Regions from separate parts of the Pseudonocardia sp. TMWB2A genome, predicted to be linked through region 3. Evidence: riboswitches for the same ligand, from Rfam matches in the RefSeq annotation. Region 3 holds a riboswitch; each other region holds the start of a gene.
The links. Region 3 has a riboswitch for S-adenosylmethionine ahead of DMP17_RS17330 (aminotransferase class V-fold PLP-dependent enzyme). Riboswitches for the same ligand answer to the same signal wherever they lie in the genome.

Region 1: linked by a shared signal. The riboswitch ahead of DMP17_RS36865 (putative leader peptide) and the one ahead of DMP17_RS17330 (aminotransferase class V-fold PLP-dependent enzyme) in region 3 are both predicted to bind S-adenosylmethionine.
Region 2: linked by a shared signal. The riboswitch ahead of DMP17_RS37055 (GNAT family N-acetyltransferase) and the one ahead of DMP17_RS17330 (aminotransferase class V-fold PLP-dependent enzyme) in region 3 are both predicted to bind S-adenosylmethionine.

Annotation. Positions count from the first base shown of each region.
Region 1 covers NZ_QKQY01000002.1:4,766,827-4,769,078, reverse strand. Annotated here, with positions in the region: gene DMP17_RS36870 (ABC transporter substrate-binding protein) at 1-374, opposite strand, end outside; SAM riboswitch class I at 945-1,040, shown strand; gene DMP17_RS36865 (putative leader peptide) at 1,046-1,144, shown strand; gene DMP17_RS36860 (LLM class flavin-dependent oxidoreductase) at 1,284-2,252, shown strand, end outside.
Region 2 covers NZ_QKQY01000002.1:4,807,606-4,809,857, forward strand. Annotated here, with positions in the region: gene DMP17_RS37050 (LysR substrate-binding domain-containing protein) at 1-827, shown strand, start outside; gene DMP17_RS37055 (GNAT family N-acetyltransferase) at 839-1,312, opposite strand; SAM riboswitch class I at 1,523-1,630, opposite strand; gene DMP17_RS37060 (ABC transporter ATP-binding protein) at 1,773-2,252, opposite strand, start outside.
Region 3 covers NZ_QKQY01000002.1:640,444-642,695, reverse strand. Annotated here, with positions in the region: gene DMP17_RS17340 (DUF2795 domain-containing protein) at 1-112, opposite strand, end outside; gene DMP17_RS17335 (hypothetical protein) at 193-828, opposite strand; SAM riboswitch class IV at 903-1,017, shown strand; gene DMP17_RS17330 (aminotransferase class V-fold PLP-dependent enzyme) at 1,061-2,252, shown strand, end outside.

The DNA.
Region 1 (2,252 bases), 4.1 Mb from region 3:
AGGCGCACGGCCTCGCCGTTCGACTTGGTGAAGGCGTTGATCGCCGGGCCGGAACCGATGAACGCGACGTCGATCGAGCCGCCGAGCAGGGCGTTGACCTGGTCCGGGCCGGCGTTGAACGTCTGGGTGGTGAGCTTCGTGTTCCCCAGCTCGGCGGCGAACAGGCCCTGCTTCACCCCGACCAGCGCGGGGGCGTGGGTGATGTTCGGGAAGTAGCCGAGGCGGACCTCGGTCGCGGGGGAGGTGGCTCCCGCGGCGGTGGTGCTCTCGTCGGCGCGGGAGCAGCCGGCCAGCAGCCCGAGCGCGGTGAGCAGCGCGAGCAGGACGGCGGCGGTGCGCGCCCGGGATCCGGGACGCAGGACGTGCGGGGACATCGCGGGACGGGGTCCTTCCGTGGGGGCGGCGGGCGGTCGGGACGACCGCTGCGCGCCGGGGCCGGCCGGCCCTGGGAGGGCGTGCCGGGGTACGGGACGGGTGGCGGGCCGGAGTGGTGTCCGGCGGGCGGTTCCCGGTCCGGCGGGTGCCTCGCACGCCGGGGGCGTGGCGTTACGGCCCGCGGGACGGGAGACCGGTCAGCGACAGAGTTCGCTGTAGGCGGGCGCGCGCCGGCTCGGCCAGAACGGCTCGAGGCCGGTAGGGCGCAGGGGCACAGCGCGCCACGCCGTGCGCGCCTGCCGCTGGGGGACGGGGGCCGTCGCGTCCCCCACGAGCCGTGCGGGGCGCGAGGGCCGCCGCTGGCTCATCGTCACCCGACCAGGGTGCGCGGTGGTCACCTCTCCGGACAACCCGGCGTCCACCAACCAGGAACACGGTCAGCGTGTCCGGACATCTTCCCTGGCATCCGGGTGGTGGTTCCGCAGGTCGGGAGACTTGCTGCGGCGCAGGTCACTCGACTGTGATGCGGGTTGACACCGTCGGGCACCGGAAACCTACAGTCGGATCGCACACCATCCGGAGCGGCCGAGAGACCCGGCTCGACGACGCCGCAGCAACCCCCCGCAGCACGCGGGAGCGGGTGCTCCAGCCGGGTTCGATGGAGGAACCCATGCGCACGGTCGCCGAGCAGGTGCGTGCCGCGCACCATCCCCGGTACCGCCGCCACGTCGACCTGATGCGGGTCGCGGGCGCCACCTGTCGGGCCTGACCGGCGTCCCGCCGGGCGCCCCGCCCACCCCGTCCCGGCCGTCCACGACGGCCACCCGTCCCGGCCGCCGCGTCCCGCGGGCCGCCCCGACGTCCTTGTCGTCCCGTCGTGCCCCCGTTCGACGAGAAAGCGATGCCGTATGTCCACATCGGACACCACCACCGGCGACGGCCCTCTGCACCTGGCCGTCGCGCTCGAGGGTGCCGGCTGGCACCCCGCCGCCTGGCGCGAGCCCGGCGCCCGCCCCGGCGAGCTGTTCACCGCCCGCTACTGGACCGACCTGGCCCGCACCGCCGAGCGCGGGCTGCTGGACCTGCTCACGATCGAGGACGCACTCGGGCTGCAGTCCGGGGACCACCTGAGCGGCGCCGACCGGCGCACCGACCGGGTGCAGGGCCGGCTCGACGCCTCCCTCGTCGCCGCCTTCCTCGCGCCGCTGACCTCACGGATCGGGCTGGTCCCGACCGTCACCACCACCCACACCGAGCCGTTCCACGTCGCGTCGGCGCTGTCCACCCTCGACCACGACAGCCGCGGCCGCGCCGGCTGGCGGGTGCAGACCTCGGTGCGCGCCGACGAGGCCGCCCACTTCGGCCGCCGCACCGTCCCCGGCCTGCGCCGCGCCGACCTCGACACCCCGGCCGCCCGTGAGCTCGTCGCCGAGCTGTTCGGCGAGGCCGCCGACGCCGTCGAGGTGGTGCGCAGGCTCTGGGACTCCTGGGAGGACGACGCCGAGATCCGCGACGCCCTGACCGGGCGCTTCGTCGACCGGGACAAGCTGCACCGGGTCGACTTCGCCGGGGAGCACTTCGGCGTCGCCGGGCCGTCGATCGTGCCGCGCCCGCCGCAGGGCCAGCCGCTGGTCGTCTCGCTGGCCCACGGCTACGCCCCGGCGCTGCTCGCCGCCCGGGTCGGCGACGTCGTGTTCACCACCCCGCACGACGCCGACGACGCCGCCCGCATCGTCGCCCAGGTCCGGGCCGCCGAGGCCGCCGTGGGCCGCACCGCACCGCCGCTGCGGATCCTCGGCGACGTCGTCGTGGTCCTCGAGGCGACCGAACGCGCCGCCCGCGACCGGCTCGCCCGCCTCGACGCCCTCGACCCGATC
Region 2 (2,252 bases), 4.2 Mb from region 3:
CCGACCAGGGCGGGTTCCACCGCGCGGCGCAGGCCCTGATGCTGTCGCAGTCCGCGGTCAGCCAGCACGTGCGGCGCCTGGAGAAGGCCGTCGGCCGCCCGCTGGTCCGCAAGGACGGCCGGGTCAGCCGGTTCACCGCGGAGGGCGAGGCGCTGCTCGGCGAGGCCCGCCGGATCCTGGCCGCCCACGACGACGCGCTGCGCCGCCTCGGTGTCGGCGACACCCGTGAGTCGCTGGTGCTGGGCTCCACCGAGCACGCCGCGGACGAGCTGCTGCCCCGTGTCATGGAGCGGCTGCAGGACGTGTTCCCGGGGACCGCGGTGCGTTTCCGGCTGGACCGCTCCAGCCGGCTCAACGACGCCGTGGACCGCGGGACGCTGGACCTCGCGATGTACATCGGCGACGTGGTCGACGGGCCCGGTGTCGCCGCCGGGGCGATCCCGCTGACCTGGTACGCGGCGCCGGGCTGGCGGCGCCCCGCGGACGGCCCCGTCCCACTGGTCGTGATCGACTCGCCGTGCACCATCCGTCGCCGCGCCCTGCAGACGCTGTCGGCCGCCGGGATGGCCGCGACCGTCGTCGGGGAGGCCGCCTACCTGGCCGGCGTGCTCAACGCGGTGCGCGGCGGGCTCGGCGTCGCGCTCGTCGCCGGGCTCGGCGACGCACCCGAGGGGCTCGAGCCGTGCGCGGATCTGCCGGGAGCCCCGTCCGAGCCGCTGCACCTGCGGGCCCGGGCGGGCGCCGACCCCCGCCTGGTCGAGACCGCCGCGGCCGCGCTGGCCGCGGTGCTCTCGCCGGCCGGGGACCATCCGCCCCCGGCCGGCTGAGGACCGGTCGGTCACGCGAACCGGCCGTGCAGGTACTTCTCGAACGGGCGGCGCCGGACCCGGCCCGCGGGCAGCGCGCGGTCGTAGAGCGCCGTGTACCCGGCGGCCAGGCACAGGTCACCGACCTCGGGCCGGCGCGGCCCGGCCGTCAGGTAGACGCGGCGGTAGCCGCGGGCGGCGACGGCGTCCTCCAGCTCGACCAGCACCCGGCGGCCCAGGCCGCGGCGCCGGTGCGACGCGGCGGTCCAGATCCGGGTCAGCTCGGCGGTGTCGGAGTCCCGCCGGCGGAACGTGCCCCCGGCGACGGGGTCGCCGCCGTCGAGCAGCAGCACCACCGGCCCCGACGGGGCGGCGGGGGCCGCGCCGTCGCCGTCGGGGCGGGTGCCGGGCCCGGTGGGCAGCGGGCGGACGAGCGGGTCGGTGTGCTCGACCCACCGGACCTCCAGTGCGGAGGCGGTGGGCGGGACGAGATGCGGTGCGGTCACGGTCGGGACCTCTCGGGTGCGGGCGCTGCCCTCGGGCAGGCGGGGACCGGCCGTCCACGTCGGGGGGGCGGTCCGGTGCGGGGCACGGGTGGAGAGGTCAGCGACAGAGCGCGGCGCCGGTGCGGCACAGGTCGACGTGGCGGCGCCGGACCCAGCGCAGCCGGATCCGGGCCCGCTGCCCGGAGTCGGGCCGGGGCGTCGCGTGGCGGTGGGCCATCGGGGTCTCCCATCGGACCCGGCGGTAGCACCCTGCCCCGGTGACGGGGCGGGTTGCTGCGGCGTCGACGAGCCGGGACTCTCGACCGCTCTGGATGGACTGCGACAACTGGAACCGATGTACCGATCGGGTGTCAACCCCCACGGCCCCGGGCCGGGGGCCCGGGGCCGCGGACGGGCCGGGACGGGCCGTCCGCTCGTGGGGAGCGCGGGCGGACGGCCCGTCGACGACGTGCGGCCGGGATCAGGCGGCGGCCTCCTTCACCGCGGCCCCGACCCGGGCCCGCAGCTCGGCGAACTCCGGGGAGCCGCGCAGCGCCTCGGCGTCCACACCGGACCGCGGCAGGTCGATCCGCAGGTCCAGCGCGATCCGGCCGGGGCGGGCGGTGAGCACCACGACGCGGGAGCCGAGGAACACCGCCTCGTCGGCGGAGTGGGTGACGAACACGCTCGTCCGGCCGGTCTCGTGGCTGACCCGGCGCACGTCGTCCTGCAGGCGTTCGCGGGTGAGCGCGTCGAGCGCGCCGAACGGCTCGTCGAGCAGCAGCAGGTCCCGGTCGGCGGCGAGCGCCCGGGCGATGGCGACCCGCTGCTGCTGGCCGCCGGAGATCTCCCAGATCCGCCGGTCCGCGACGCCGGTGAGCCCGACCCGCTCCAGCAGCCCGTCGCGGGCGACGGCCCGGTCGGACGGCGCGACGCCGGCGTACTTCAGCGCGAGGTCGAC
Region 3 (2,252 bases):
CGTCGGCGCCGTTGCGCTCGGCGGTCCACGCCAGGTCGTCCTTGGAGGCGGGGAACTCGAGACCGTGCAGGGCGCTGCGGACGGCGTCGGCGGTCGTCGTACGGGATGTCATGGGGTCACCTCTCGTCGTGGACGTTCGGTGACCGGATAGCCGGTGTGCGGCCGTCCATGCACGGGACGGCCGCACGACGGTCAGCCCTCCCCGGCGGGGTCCGCCTCCCCGGCGTCGCTGAGGTGCACGATCGGCAGCGCCGCCAGCTGGCCCGCGGTCATCGCGTGCGCCACGCCCAGCACGTCGTTCTGGGCCTTGGTCATCCGCGCGTCCACCAGCCCGGACAGGCCGTAGGCGACCCGGCCGAGCAGCCGCACCGTGGTCTCGTCGACCTGGGGGCGCGGGGTGGAGACGACCGCGACACCGCGCGGGGCGCCGTCGTTGGACTGGGCGACGCCGATCTCGTAGGACTCACGCGGGTTGACGTGCCGCGACGCGTAGTGGTCGCGCAGCGTCGACATCATGTCGTGGAACCCGGTGACGTCACCCTCGAGCTCCAGGGTGGACAGGTCGTCCTTCGTGAGGGTCTTGGTGCGGCCGGAGAAGCAGCGCACGTAGCCGATCACCGCGCCGGTCCACAGTGCCTCGACCAGGGCCGGGTCGGCGGCCACCCGGACCGGGCCGGACTCCGGACCGCCGAGCGCGGTCACCAGGTGCTCGCAGCACTGCAGCACGTACTGCAGGTCGTCGAACACCGCCGCCAGCTGGGCAAGCTCGCCGGACTCCGGGACGTCGATCCGCCGTACCGTGCCCGGGGCGGGTTGCGTGTCGGTCATCGTTCAGACGCTATCCGGGGTGGCGACGGTCACGGTGTCTCCTTCTGAGACGGTGTGCTAGCTTCGGCGGCGAAGGTCACGAGTGCCAGCGCGAAGCCCCGGCTCGCTGGACGGCAACCCTCCTCCGCGGTGGGGTGCCCCGGGTGATGACCGGGCCGACGCGACACCCGCAGTCGGCAAGCGCGGATCCGTGCGCCACGCCGGGTCCCCGAGATCGGCCGGAGGCCCGATCATGACCCTCGCCCTGTCGCGTTCCGTCCAGCACGCGCTGCCCCGTGTCGTCGGCGCGGACCTCACCGTCCCGCTCGTCGACGGCGGGTGGGCCCGCTACTGCGACCTCGACTCCGCCGCGTCGGCGCCGGCGCTGGAGAGCGTCGCCGCGCACGTCGCGCAGGTGCTGCCCTACCACGGCAGCGTGCACCGCGGCGCCGGCTGGACCTCGAAGGTCTGCACCGCCCTGGTGGAGAACGCCCGCGCCGACGTCGCCCGGTTCGTCCGGGCCCGCGCCGACGACGTCGTGGTGTTCACCCGCAACACCACCGACGCGCTCGGCCTGCTCGCCCGCGCCGTGCCCGGCCCGGTGGTGACCCTCGACCTGGAGCACCACGCGACGCTGCTGGCCTGGCGGGGCGGTACCGGCGGCGCCGAGCACCGGGTCGTGCGGGCCGGTCGCAGCATCGCCGCGACCCTCGACGCGCTGCGGGCCGAGCTCGCCGCCCGTCCCGACGCCGCGCTGGTCGCGGTCACCGGTGCGTCCAACGTGACCGGCGAGCTCCTCCCGGTCGCCGAGATCGCCCGGATCGCGCACGCCGCGGGCGCCCGGCTGTGCGTCGACGCCGCGCAGCTCGCCCCGCACCGGCGCGTCGACCTGGCCGGGTGGGGCGCGGACTACGTCGCGCTGTCCGGGCACAAGCTCTACGCGCCCTACGGCGCCGGGGTCCTCGTCGGTCGCCGGGACTGGCTCGACGCCGCCGAGCCGCACGTCGCGGGCGGGGGAGCGGTCCGCTCGGTCGCCGTGGCCGGTGGGGAGACCGTCACCGAGTGGCTGCCCGCACCGCAGCGCCACGAGGGCGGCACCCCGAACGTGCTCGGCGCCGCTGCGCTGGGCGCGGCCTGCCGCACCCTCGAGGACCTGATCGACGACGCCGTGCCCGCCCACGAGCGCGAGCTCGCCGCCCGGCTGCGCGCGGGCCTGGCGACCGCCCCCGGCCTGCGGGTCCTGTCCTGCTTCGACGACGGGCCCGACGCCGACCGCACCGCGACCGTCTCGTTCACCCTCGGCGAGTTGCCCGCGGGCCTCGTCGCGGCGGCGCTGTCCGCCGAGTACGGCATCGGTGTCCGCGACGGGCGGTTCTGCGCGCACCCGCTGCTGGAGCGGCTCACCGGCGGCGGCGACGCGGTGCGCGCCTCGCTGGGCCTGCGCA